One region of the Streptomyces sp. NPDC002588 genome, then DNA from elsewhere that is predicted to be linked to it. Evidence: riboswitches for the same ligand, from Rfam matches in the RefSeq annotation. Region 1 holds a riboswitch; the other holds the start of a gene.
The links. Region 1 has a riboswitch for glycine ahead of gcvT (glycine cleavage system aminomethyltransferase GcvT). Riboswitches for the same ligand answer to the same signal wherever they lie in the genome.

Region 1 (6,183 bases):
GCGGGCGCGGGTCGTTCGGGACGGCATTGCGGTTGACCGTGATGCCGACCTCGTGGAGGCGGTCCTCGGCCTGCCGGCCGTCCAGCTCGGACTCGCGCAGGTCCACGAGGACGAGGTGCACGTCCGTGCCGCCGGACAGGACGTTCACCCCGGCCTCGCGGGCGTCGGCGGCCGTGAGGCGCTCGGCGAGGATCCGCGCACCGTCCACCGTACGGCGCTGGCGCTCCTTGAAGTCCTCCGAGGCGGCGACCTTGAAGGAGACCGCCTTCGCCGCGATCACGTGCTCCAGGGGGCCGCCCTGGAAGCCGGGGAAGACGGACGAGTTCAGCTTCTTGGCGAAGGACGACTTCGCGAGGATGATGCCGCCCCGCGGGCCGCCCAGCGTCTTGTGGGTGGTCGAGGTGACCACGTCCGCGTACTCCACCGGGTTCGGGTGCAGGCCCGCCGCCACCAGGCCCGCGAAGTGCGCCATGTCGACCCACAGGTACGCCTCGACCTCGTCGGCGATCCGGCGGAACTCCGCGAAGTCCAGCTGCCGCGGGTACGCCGACCAGCCCGCGATGATCACCTTCGGGCGGTGCTCCTTGGCCAGCTTCTCGACCTCGGCCATGTCGACCAGACCGGTCCGGTCGTCCACGTGGTACGCGACGACGTCGAACTGCTTGCCGGAGAAGTTCAGCCGCATCCCGTGGGTGAGGTGGCCGCCGTGCGCCAGGTCCAGGCCCAGGATGGTGTCGCCGGGCTGGGCCAGCGCGAACAGGGCGGCCTGGTTGGCGGAGGCGCCCGAGTGCGGCTGGACGTTGGCGTACTCGGCGCCGAACAGCTCCTTGATCCGGTCGATCGCGATCTGCTCGGCCACGTCGACGTGCTCGCAGCCGCCGTAGTAGCGGCGGCCCGGGTAGCCCTCGGCGTACTTGTTGGTCAGCACCGAGCCCTGCGCCTCCATGACCGCGAGCGGAGCGAAGTTCTCCGAGGCGATCATCTCGAGGGTGGACTGCTGGCGCTTCAGCTCGGCGTCGACCGCGGCGGCGATCTCCGGGTCGAGCTCATGCAGGGGCGTGTTCAGGACGGACATGCGTCTACGACTCCTCAGCCGGCGATGTAGGCGGTGTACTCGTCGGCGGACAGCAGGTCCTGCTGCTCGCCCGCGACGCGTACCTTGAACAGCCATCCGCCCTCGAAGGGGGCGGAGTTCACCAGCGCCGGGTCGTCCACCACGTCCTGGTTGACCTCGACGACCTCGCCGTCGACCGGCGAGTACAGCTCGCTGACCGACTTGGTCGACTCCAGCTCACCGCAGGACTCGCCCGCGGTCACCGCGGCACCGACCTCCGGCAGCTGGACGAAGACCACGTCACCGAGCGAGTTGGCCGCGTGCTCGGTGATGCCGATCGTCGAGACGCCGTCCGCGGCGGCCGACAGCCACTCGTGTTCCTTGCTGTAGCGCAGCGACTGGGGGTTGCTCATGGCCTGAATTCTCCTGTACGCGGATGAGTGCTGATGAATGAGGGACTGCGGAAGACCGGTGTGAGCAGCGGAAATGTGCGCGGGGTCACGCGCCCGACCGCTCCCGGCGGCTACTTGCGGCGCTTGTAGAAGGGCAGCGCCACGACCTCGTACGGCTCGTGACTGCCCCGGATGTCCACGCCGACACCCGGCGCGCCCGGCGTCGCGTGCGCGGCGTCGACGTAGGCCATCGCGATCGGCCGGCCCAGCGTGGGGGAGGGGGCACCGGAGGTGACCTCGCCGATCACCTCGCCGCCGGCGACGACGGCGTACCCCGCGCGCGGGACGCGGCGGCCCTCGGCGACCAGGCCGACCAGCACGCGCGGAGGCTTCGAAGCGGCACGGTCGGCCGCCTCGGCCAGCGCCTCGCGCCCCACGAAGTCGCCCTCCTTCCCGAACTTCACCACCCGCCCGAGTCCGGCGTCGAACGGGGTGAGCGAGGTCGACAGCTCATGGCCGTACAGCGGCATGCCCGCCTCCAGGCGCAGGGTGTCGCGGCAGGACAGACCGCACGGGACGAGCCCGGCGCCCTCGCCGGCCTTGGTCAGCGCCTGCCACAGCTCGACCGCGTGCTCAGGGCGCACGAACAGCTCGAAGCCGTCCTCGCCGGTGTACCCGGTGCGCGCGATCAGGGCGGGCACCCCGGCGACGGTGCCGGGCAGGCCCGCGTAGTACTTCAGGCCGTCGAGGTCGGCGTCGGTCAGCGCCTTCACGATCCCCGGTGACTCCGGTCCCTGTACGGCGATCAGCGCGTACGCGTCCCGGTCGTCGCGCACCTCCGCGTCGAAGCCCCCGGCCCGCTCGGCCAGCGCGTCCAGGACCACCTGGGCGTTGGAGGCGTTCGCGACCACCATGTATTCCGTGTCCGCGAGCCGGTAGACGATCAGGTCGTCCAGGATGCCGCCGTCGGCCCGGCAGATCATGGTGTAGCGGGCGCGGCCGACACCCACGGAGGCGAGGTCGCCCACCAGCGCGTGGTTCAGCAGGGCGGCCGCCTGCGGGCCGGTGACGGTGATCTCGCCCATGTGCGAGAGGTCGAAGAGGCCGGCCCGCGAGCGGACGGCGTTGTGCTCGTCGCGCTCCGAGCCGTAGCGCAGGGGCATGTCCCAGCCGGCGAAGTCGGTCATCGTCGCGCCGAGCGAGCGATGCACGGCATCGAGCGCGGTACGACGGATGTGGGTGCTGCTCATCGGACGGTTGTCTCCCAAGGCATGGATACGAGGCGTGGACGACAGGCGGGGTCGTTCCTCCCCATCTGTCATCGGAACCTGAGAGGTTCGCCATGACCGCGCGGGGCATGACTTGCACCTTGGGTGGGACCACCGCAAGGGCGGTCCGCTTTTCAGATGTGCCTCGCCCGCGCGGTAACGGGGCCTGAGAGATTCAAGGGAGGGACTTGCTCCTTCGGCGCCCCGGCGAAAACTGCTGCTGGGGACTCTCCCGCGCGGATTCAAACGGCCGGTATGCAGTTGGCGCGCTCATCATTGCACGCCCCGCCCGCGCGCGGCAGAGCGGCATCTGTAACCGGCCTGTGGCAGTACGCGCACAAAAACGCTGGACGCCGGGTATTACCTTCTCTTTACACTCGACGGGCAGAGGATCTCCGAGCCCAAGGGGAGGACGATCACGGTGAACAGGACCACGGCGTACGCCACGACCACGGGCATCGCGCTGCCGAAGCAGCCCGCCGCCCAGGCCCGCGAGCGGTGCGGCGAGCGCCCGGCACCCGTCGTCCGCGACCTGCGCGAGCGGTCCGGCCACAGCCCGCACGGCCTGCTCTTCGGCCACCGGGACCTGGTCGTGGTCACCGGCCTGCCCGGCAGCGGCAAGTCCACGCTGATGCGGCGCGCCGTCCGGGGCGTCCGGATCGACTCCCAGGACACCCGCGACCGCTGGGACGCCCTCGCCCCCCGGTTCGTGCCCTACGCCGTCTACCGCCCCCTGGTCCGCCTCGCGCACTACGCCGGACTGCGCCGCGCCCTGCGGGCCGGCGAGGGCGTCGTCGTGCACGACTGCGGGACGCAGGCCTGGGTCCGCGACTGGCTGGCCCGCGAGGCCCGCCGCCGCGGCGGCGCCCTCCACCTGCTGCTGCTCGACGTCACCCCGGACCTGGCGATCGAGGGCCAGCGCGAGCGCGGCCGCGGCGTCTCGCGATACGCCTTCCTGCGCCACCGCAGGGCCGCCGCCCGCCTCATCCGTTCCGTGGAGAAGGGCCGGCTCCCGGCGGGCGTCGGCTCGGCGGTCCTGCTCGACCGCGACGCGGCGGACACCCTGAGCCGGATCGGCTTCACCGGGTGAGGCCCCCGAACCGGATGCGGACGCCAAGGGCTGAGGAAAGTCCCGGTGCACCCGCTAGCCTTTCAGCCACAGCAGCGGTTCCCAGCAGGCGGTAGGCAGATGGACTTCCCCCCGGCGGACTTCCCGGTCTCCCCGGACTTCCCGGCGCAAGCACACCCCCACCCGCACGGCGGATGGCCCGGCAACGAGCTGGAGGAGGTGCTCTCCGCCTCCCTCGGCATGCCCGGCGCCGGCGGCCGCATCGTCGAGGTGCTCGGCCGCAGCTTCGTCTGGGTGCCCCTGCCCAGCGGCGGCGGCCCGCACAGCGGCCCCCTCGACCTCCCCACGGTGGAGCTGGAGGGCCAGGCCTATGTGCCGGTGTTCAGCTCCGAGGAACAGTTCCGTCAGGTCGTCGGCTCGCACATGTCGTTCACCATCGCCCCGGCCGTGGAGTTCGCCCGCGGGCTGCCCCCGCAACTCGGCATCCTCGTCAACCCGGACGGCGTGGTGGCCGTCCCGCTGCCCCCGCCGGCCGTGGCCGAGCTGTGCCGGGCGGGCCGCACCATGCTGGACGGCCCCGCGAGCGGCGGCCGCGTCCGCCTCTTCGAGCCCGACTGGCAGGACGACCCGATGGACTTCCTCGCCGCGGCCTCCGCAGAGTTCGAGGCGACGGGAGTGGTCCTGACGGCCCGCCGCTGCCTGGCCGCCGTCGAGACGGCCGACCCGGTCATGTTCGTCGGCGTCGAACTCACCCACCTGGACGGCGACCTCCGCGAACTCCCGCTGGACGCGTTGGGCCGGGCGATGGGCCGGGTCTCCGTCAAGTGGCCGGTCAACCTGATTCTTCTGGACGTCGCACAGGATCCGGTGGGGGAGTGGATGAGGGACCGCATACGCCCGTTCTACACAAAGGGCCACTAGTGCCGCGGCCGGGGGCGGCGCCGCAAGGGCGCGGTGCCGTATCGGCCGGCGGCTTTGCGGCGGGGCTCGACGAGCCGCACACGACCCGCACGCGCGAACGCACAACGGGTCCTGTCACAGATGGCGCTTAAGCTGGACCACAACGCGGGGCAGAACAAAAAAGAAGGGGCGGTACAGGTGAGCGCCAGCGGCATCGCGGCCGGACAGGTCGAGCACATGCTGCGCCAGGTCACGCCCGGGCGCTACGACGCCTACGAGGCGCTCCTGCGCGCGCTCGCGACCCCCTCCTCCGGCCAGGTCTGGATGCTTCTGTGGACGGGCCGGGCCGGCTCCCCCGAAGCCCAGTACGGGAACATGGAGGTGGACGGCCACGGCTACGCCCCCTGTGTCACCTCCGCCCAGGAGCTCTCGGCCAGCGGCTGGAACCGGGCGTACGAGGTGGTCGACGGGGTCGACGTGGCCCGCACCCTCTACCCCGACCACTACGGTCTCTGGCTGAACCCGCACACCCCCGGCGGCGGCGTCGGCATCCCCTGGCTGGATCTGCGCCGCATCGCGACCGGCCTGGACCGCCAGCCCGCCGGACCGCTCAGACTCGCCGAACCGGGCATCGAGATCCCCCAGTTCTACGCACTGCTCGCGCAGAACGCCCATCGCACCCCGGTGGTCCGCGCCCTGCGCCGCGCCTGGGTGCAGCCGGCTCTCGGCGCGCCCTATCTGGCCATCGGGCTCGACGTGTACGACACCTCGCCGCCGGCCGTGGACGCCGTTCGGGCGATGATGCAGCAGTCGATCGGAGCCGTACCGGACGGACTGCCGGTGTCGACGGTCGCGATGACCGACGAGCACGACCCGGTGGTGATGTGGATGCGGGCGAGTGCCCGGCCGTTCTACGACCGTGAGGCTCACGCTCCCGCCGCCCCGGCCCAGGCTCCCGCGGGAGGCTACGGCTACCCGCCCACCGGCAGATACTGATTTCGGACATCCGGAACACCCCGGACATCAACGCTTCTTGTCGGCTCGTCACTCTCGGACACCGTCGTCCGGTCGGATGGAGATTTCCTCCGGGGATCTTCGCGCGTAGATGGCGACGATTGGTCCTTTTCTCACCCGGTGTGACCTACTACGTCGCCGTCCGACCCCCGTTACCCCGCGTCCGGATAACGGAATCCTCTTACCCGCATCACGTTTGCGCATCCTTTCGCCGCCAACTCTGGCTACAGATCGCCAAAGCGTTGAAGACTCCCGGTCCAGGGGACTTCGTCCCTGTGTACGACGGACGATCACGCCGCCACAGCGGCAAGTGTGGGCCGGCCACCGCCGGTTGAGAGGGGTCCCTGCCAGATGACGGCACCATTGCACGAGCCGACCGCGGAAGCGGCCCCGAGCGCGGCCGACGAAGCGGCGGTCGCCACCGCCGGCGCCAAGGCCGTACAGGGCCGTTCCCTGGGCCGGATCGCCTGGGAGCGGCTGAAGCGG
Region 2 (6,183 bases), on a different contig from region 1:
TGAGCATCCGCAACCAGCTCCCCGGCACCGTCACCGCCGTTCACCCCGGCGAGGTCATGGCCACCGTCGAGATCCGTCTGGACGGCGGCCAGCACCTCACGGCGGCCATCACCCTGGAGGCCGCGGACGACCTCTCCCTCGCCGAGGGATCCGCCGTCCGCGCCCTGGTGAAGTCGACGGAAGTCTCCCTCGCCACCGGCCGCGTCGACGGTCTCTCGATCCGCAACCAGCTCCCGGGCGCGCTCACCGGCCTCACGATCGGCGGGGTCATGGCCTCGGCGAAGGTCTCCCTCGACGGCGGCGAACTCACCGCCGTGATCACCAAGGAGGCGGCCACCGACCTCGGCCTCTTCGTCGGCTCCGACGTCGTCGCGCTGATCAAGGCGACCGAGGTGTCCCTGGCCACCGCGTGAACGCGCGAGGGCCCCGTCCGCGGCGGACAGGGCCCTCGCGCGTGCTCGCTCAGTCCTCGTACGCGTCCAGCGGCGGGCACGAGCAGACCAGGTTCCGGTCGCCGAAGGCCTGGTCGATACGGCGCACCGGCGGCCAGTACTTGTCCGCGGCGGACACGCCGGCCGGGAAGACGGCCTCTTCCCGCGTGTACGCGTGCTCCCACTCCCCGCCGAGCGCGGCAGCGGTGTGCGGGGCGTGCCGCAGCGGGTTGTCCTCGGCCGGCCACCCGCCCGAGCCGACCTTCTCGATCTCCGCACGGATCGCGATCATCGCCTCGCAGAACCGGTCCAGCTCGAGGATGTCCTCGGATTCGGTCGGCTCGATCATCAGCGTCCCGGCCACCGGGAACGACATCGTCGGCGCGTGGAAACCGTAGTCGATCAGCCGCTTGGCCACGTCGTCGACGCTCACCCCGGTGGCCTTGGTCAGCGGCCGCAGGTCGATGATGCACTCGTGCGCCACCAGCCCGCCGGGGCCGGTGTAGAGCACCGGGTAGTGGGGTTCGAGCCGCTTGGCGACATAGTTGGCGCTGAGCACCGCCACCTGCGTGGCCCGCTTGAGCCCCTCCCCGCCCATGAGCCGCACATACGCCCAGGAGATCGGCAGTATCCCCGCGGAACCCCAGGGCGCGGCCGAGACCGGCCCGACACCCGTCTCGGGCCCGGCGGCGGGCTGCAGCGGATGGTTCGGCAGATACGGCGCCAGGTGCGAGCGCACGGCCACCGGCCCCACACCCGGACCGCCGCCGCCGTGCGGGATGCAGAACGTCTTGTGCAGGTTCAGGTGCGAGACGTCACCGCCGAAGTGCCCGGGGCCGGCCAGCCCGACCAGTGCGTTGAGGTTGGCGCCGTCGACGTACACCTGTCCGCCCGCCTCGTGGACCTGCGCGCAGATGTCCGCGACGTGCTCCTCGAACACGCCGTGCGTCGACGGGTACGTGATCATCAGGACCGCGAGCTCGTCCCGGTACTGCTCGATCTTCGCCCGCAGGTCCTCGACGTCGATCTCGCCGTCGTCGGCGGTCTTCACGACGACGACCTTCATGCCGGCCATCACGGCACTCGCGGCGTTCGTCCCGTGCGCGGAGGACGGGATCAGACATACGGTCCGCTGCTCGTCCCCCTGCGCCCGGTGGTATCCGCGTACGGCGAGCAGCCCGGCCAGCTCGCCCTGCGAACCGGCGTTCGGCTGGAGCGACACCTTGTCGTACCCGGTGACCTCGGCGAGTCGCTCCTCCAGCTCACGGATGAGCGTGAGGTATCCCTCGGCCTGCTCGGCGGGCGCGAAGGGGTGCAGCTGCCCGAACTCGGGCCAGGTGACCGGCTCCATCTCGGTGGTCGCGTTGAGCTTCATGGTGCAGGAGCCCAGCGGGATCATGCCGCGGTCGAGCGCGTAGTCCCGGTCGGCGAGCCGGCGCAGGTAGCGCAGCATCGCCGTCTCGGAGCGGTGAAGGTGGAACACGGGGTGGGTGAGGATCGCGTCGGACCGCTGCAGTCCGGCGGGCAGGGCCTCCTCGGTGGCGGCGTCGAGCGCCTCGATGTCGCCGTCCACCCCGAAGGCGGCCCATACGGCGGTCACCTGGGCCCGCGCGGTGGTCTCGTCGCACGCGACGGACACCTGGTCGGCGTCGACGAGGCGCAGGTTGACCCCGCGCTGCCGCGCGGCGGCGACGACCTCGCCGGCCTTCCCCGGCACCCGCGCGGTCAGCGTGTCGAAGTAGGCGCCGTGCACGATCTCCACCCCACCGGCGGTGAGCCCGGCGGCCAGGATCGAGGCGTACCGGTGCGTCCGCCGGGCGATCGCCCGCAGTCCGTCGGGTCCGTGGTAGACGGCGTACATTCCGGCCATGACCGCGAGCAGCACCTGCGCGGTGCAGATGTTGCTGGTGGCCTTCTCCCGCCGGATGTGCTGCTCCCGCGTCTGCAGCGCGAGCCGGTAGGCCTTGTGCCCGTCCGCGTCCACGGACACGCCCACCAGCCGCCCGGGCAGGCTCCGCGCGAACTTCTCGTGGACGGCCATGTAGCCGGCGTGCGGACCGCCGAAGCCCATGGGCACACCGAACCGCTGCGTGGTCCCGACCGCGATGTCCGCGCCCAGCTCACCGGGCGACTTCAGCAGTGTCAGCGCGAGCAGGTCGGCGGCGACGGTGACGAGCGCACCGAGCCCGTGCGCCTGCTCGATGACACCCTTGATGTCGCGTACGGCCCCGGAGGCGCCCGGGTACTGCAGCAGCACGCCGTTGATGTCACGCTCGGCGAGCTCGGCGGGGATGCCGTCGGCGAGGTCGGCGACCACGACCTCCACGCCCGTCGGCTCGGCGCGGGTCTCGATCACGGCGATCGTCTGCGGCATGACGTCCGCGTCGATCAGGAACAGGCCCTTCTTGTTCTTCCCCATCCGCCGGGACAGCGCCATCGCCTCGGCGGCGGCCGTGCCCTCGTCGAGCAGTGAGGCACCGGAGGTCGGCAGCCCTGTCAGGTCGGCGACCATGGTCTGGAAGTTCAGCAGCGCCTCGAGGCGGCCCTGCGAGATCTCCGGCTGGTAGGGCGTGTAGGCCGTGTACCAGGCGGGGTTCTCCATGACGTTGCGCAGGATCACCGGCGGCGTGAAGGTGCCGTAGTAGCCGAGTCCGATCATGGAGTCGAGGACCTGGTTGCGGTCGGCCAGCGACCGCAGCTCGGCCAGCACCTCTGCCTCGGTCCGCGCGCCGGGCAGGTCCAGCGCGTCGGCGTTCTTGATCACGTCCGGTACCGCGGCGGCGGTGAGCTCGTCGAGCGAGCCGTACCCGACCTGCGCGAGCATCTTGGCCCGCGCCTCCTGATCGGGCCCGATATGACGCTGCTCGAAGGGGATTCCCTGTTCGAGTTCGGAGAGCGGAATGCGATCGGCGGTCATTTCTGAGGCCTCCTGGTCCGACACGACCTTCGAAGGGCACCACGACGCGGGTACCCCGACGGCCTCCCCCTCTGTCATCTCAACCTGAGAGCTTCACCGGCCGCCACCCGGGCAGCCGGTTTTCACCGTCGGTGAGGACGAAGGCCGTCGACGCCGTCGACATCCGCCCTGCTTTCCAGAGTGACCTCGTCCGCGCGGTACGTGGGCCTGAGAGATTCCGGGGAGGATTTGCTCCTTCGGCGCCTCCGACGATCTTTCGGAGGACTCTCCCGCACGGGGTCAGCAGCCGTAGTCAGACTATCAGCGAGGTCAACGACGCCTCTCGAGTGGCCGCTCGTGCCAATGTGCTCTTTTGTAGTGCTTACGGATGAGTTGCGACCAAGTGGAGGGCACGTGCAGACCGACATCGATCCGCGCAACCTGATCGGCCGCAAGGCGTTCGACCGCAACGGCACCAAGATCGGCACCGTCGACGAGGTCTACCTCGACGACGCGACCGGCGTGCCCGAGTGGGCGGCCATACGCACCGGTCTGTTCTCCCGGGACGCCTTCGTCCCGCTGGAGCCGAGCAAGCTGGTCGACGGCACCCTCCACGTCCCCTTCGACCGGTCCCTGATCAAGGACGCCCCCGACTTCGGCGTGGGCCGCCATCTCTCCCCGGAGCAGGAACTCCAGCTCTACCACCACTACGGCCTCGACGTCTCCGCTGCTCCTCCTTTCCCGGACCACGACTTCGGCAGGCTGGCCGGCACCGACGAGAGCTGACCCTCCCCCTTCGGAGCCACCTCCCCTCCCCCCTCCCTCCGCTCTCCTCTCACTCTCTGTGACGAACCAAGCTCACCGCGTGTTCCCGTGTTCCACCACCGGAACTGCGCCGGACGGGTCCCCCGCGCCGCCGTCCTCCCCCGGTCTTCGTCGGACCAGCGGCAACGGGTCCGCCGGCGTCAGCTGTGGATCGCCGATCCGGAACGTCCGCACCCGCCCCGGCGGCGAGTCCGGCGTCTCGAAGCGGACGGTGACCCGGCCCAGTCCGCTGCCCTGCACCCATCCGTGCCCCAGCTCGGAGTGCCGGACGTCGTGCCCGGGACGCCAGTGGTGCTCCGCCGGGGCCGCCTCCTCCCCGGTGCGCTCCTGCGGAGGCTCCTCCTCACCGATGTCCTCTTGCTCCCCCGGCGCCCCCCGCTCGGCCGCCTGCGCGAACAGATCCTCCTGAGTGAAGTCGGCCAGACCGCTGACGCCGACCCCCAGCAGCCGTACCCCGCCGGTCGTGTCCACGGAGTCCAGCAGCCGCCGGGCCGCCTCGCGCACCACCGCCGGATCGTCCGTGGGCCCGCGCAGGGTCTCGGACCGGGTGAGCGTGGAGAAGTCGTACCGCCGCACCTTCAGCACGATGGTCCGCCCCGACAGCCCGGACCCGCGCAGCCTGCGCACACACCGCTCCGCCAGCCGCTGCACCTCCAGCTCCACCCGGACCCGGTCATGGATGTCCACGTCGTAGGTGTCCTCGACCGACACCGACTTGGCCTCCCGCTCCGCCACCACGGGCCGGTCGTCGCGGGCCAGCGCCATGGCGTACAGCCCGTGACCGTGCGCCTTGCCGACCAGGCGCACCAGCTCGTCCTCACCCGCCTCGGCGAGCTCGTCGACCGTGGTGATCCCGGCGCGCCGCAGATGGTCGCCGGTGGCCGGACCGACCCCGGGCAGCGTCCGCACCGACATCGGGCCGAGGAGGGCCCGCTCGGTCCCCGGTGCGATGAGGACCAGGCCGTCCGGCTTGGCCTGCTCCGAGGCGATCTTCGCGAGCATCTTCGAGGCGGCGAGCCCGACCGACCCGGTGAGCCCCGTCACGGCCCGGATGTCCGCCCGCAGCCGCACCCCCGCCAGCCGCGCCGACTCGCCGTCCCAGGCCGCTCCACCCGCCTCCAGGTCCACGAACGCCTCGTCGAGGCTCAGCGGCTCCACCAACGGGGACAACGCCCGCAGCAGCCCCATCACCTGGTCGCTGATGGTCCGGTAGAACGTGAAGCGCGGCACGAGGTAGGCCGCGTTCGGCGCCAGCCGGCGCGCCTGGGCCATGGGCATCGCCGAGTGCACCCCGAAAACCCGCGCCTCGTAGGAGGCGGTCGCCACCACCCCGCGCGGCCCGAGACCCCCCACGATCACGGCTTTCCCGCGCAGACTCGGCTTGGACGCCTGCTCCGCCTGGGCGTAGAAGGCATCCATGTCGAGATGCAGGATCGTGGACGCGTTTCTCACATCTCCGATGCTGCACCACGCCACTGACAATGACCCCGTGACGAGCACCGCGCGGCCGCCCAGGGCAGCCCTCAGGGCGTCAGACCGCCCGGTTGCGCCGCCGGGCCAACTCGTCCGCCGGGTTGTGACCGACGAGCGTCTCACCGGTGTCGACCCGCTCGCCGTGCAACTGCGACAGGGCGCTCTCCACGTCCCGCCACACCACGCCCACGGCGATCCCGAAAATGCCCTGACCGCCCTGGAGCAGCGCGTGGACCTCGTCCGGCGAGGTGCACTCGTACACCGTTGCGCCGTCGCTCATCAGCGTCATGCGCTCCAGGTCACGGAAGCCGCGCTCGCGCAGATGCTGGACCGCGGTGCGGATGTTCTGCAGCGACACCCCGGTGTCGAGGAACCGCTTGACGACCTTCAGGACGACGACGTCCCGGAAGCTGTACAGACGCTGCGTACCGGACCCGTACGCGGCCCGCACGCTCGGCTCGACGAGACCCGTGCGTGCCCAGTAGTCGAGTTGCCGGTAGGTGATGCCGGCGGCCGCACAGGCCGTCGGGCCGCGGTAGCCGATCTGCTCGGACGCCA

Region 2: linked by a shared signal. The riboswitch ahead of gcvP (aminomethyl-transferring glycine dehydrogenase) and the one ahead of gcvT (glycine cleavage system aminomethyltransferase GcvT) in region 1 are both predicted to bind glycine.

Annotation. Positions count from the first base shown of each region.
Region 1 covers NZ_JBEOWF010000004.1:276,753-282,935, reverse strand. Annotated here, with positions in the region: gene glyA (serine hydroxymethyltransferase) at 1-1,075, opposite strand, end outside; gene gcvH (glycine cleavage system protein GcvH) at 1,090-1,467, opposite strand; gene gcvT (glycine cleavage system aminomethyltransferase GcvT) at 1,578-2,696, opposite strand; glycine riboswitch at 2,752-2,858, opposite strand; glycine riboswitch at 2,859-2,959, opposite strand; gene ABT057_RS07185 (AAA family ATPase) at 3,130-3,804, shown strand; gene ABT057_RS07180 (enhanced serine sensitivity protein SseB) at 3,904-4,704, shown strand; gene ABT057_RS07175 (enhanced serine sensitivity protein SseB C-terminal domain-containing protein) at 4,882-5,679, shown strand; gene ABT057_RS07170 (ABC transporter permease) at 6,049-6,183, shown strand, end outside.
Region 2 covers NZ_JBEOWF010000051.1:69,329-75,511, forward strand. Annotated here, with positions in the region: gene ABT057_RS40820 (TOBE domain-containing protein) at 1-413, shown strand, start outside; gene gcvP (aminomethyl-transferring glycine dehydrogenase) at 463-3,348, opposite strand; glycine riboswitch at 3,534-3,630, opposite strand; gene ABT057_RS40830 (PRC-barrel domain-containing protein) at 3,742-4,113, shown strand; gene ABT057_RS40835 (DNA polymerase IV) at 4,186-5,604, opposite strand; gene ABT057_RS40840 (MerR family transcriptional regulator) at 5,684-6,183, opposite strand, start outside.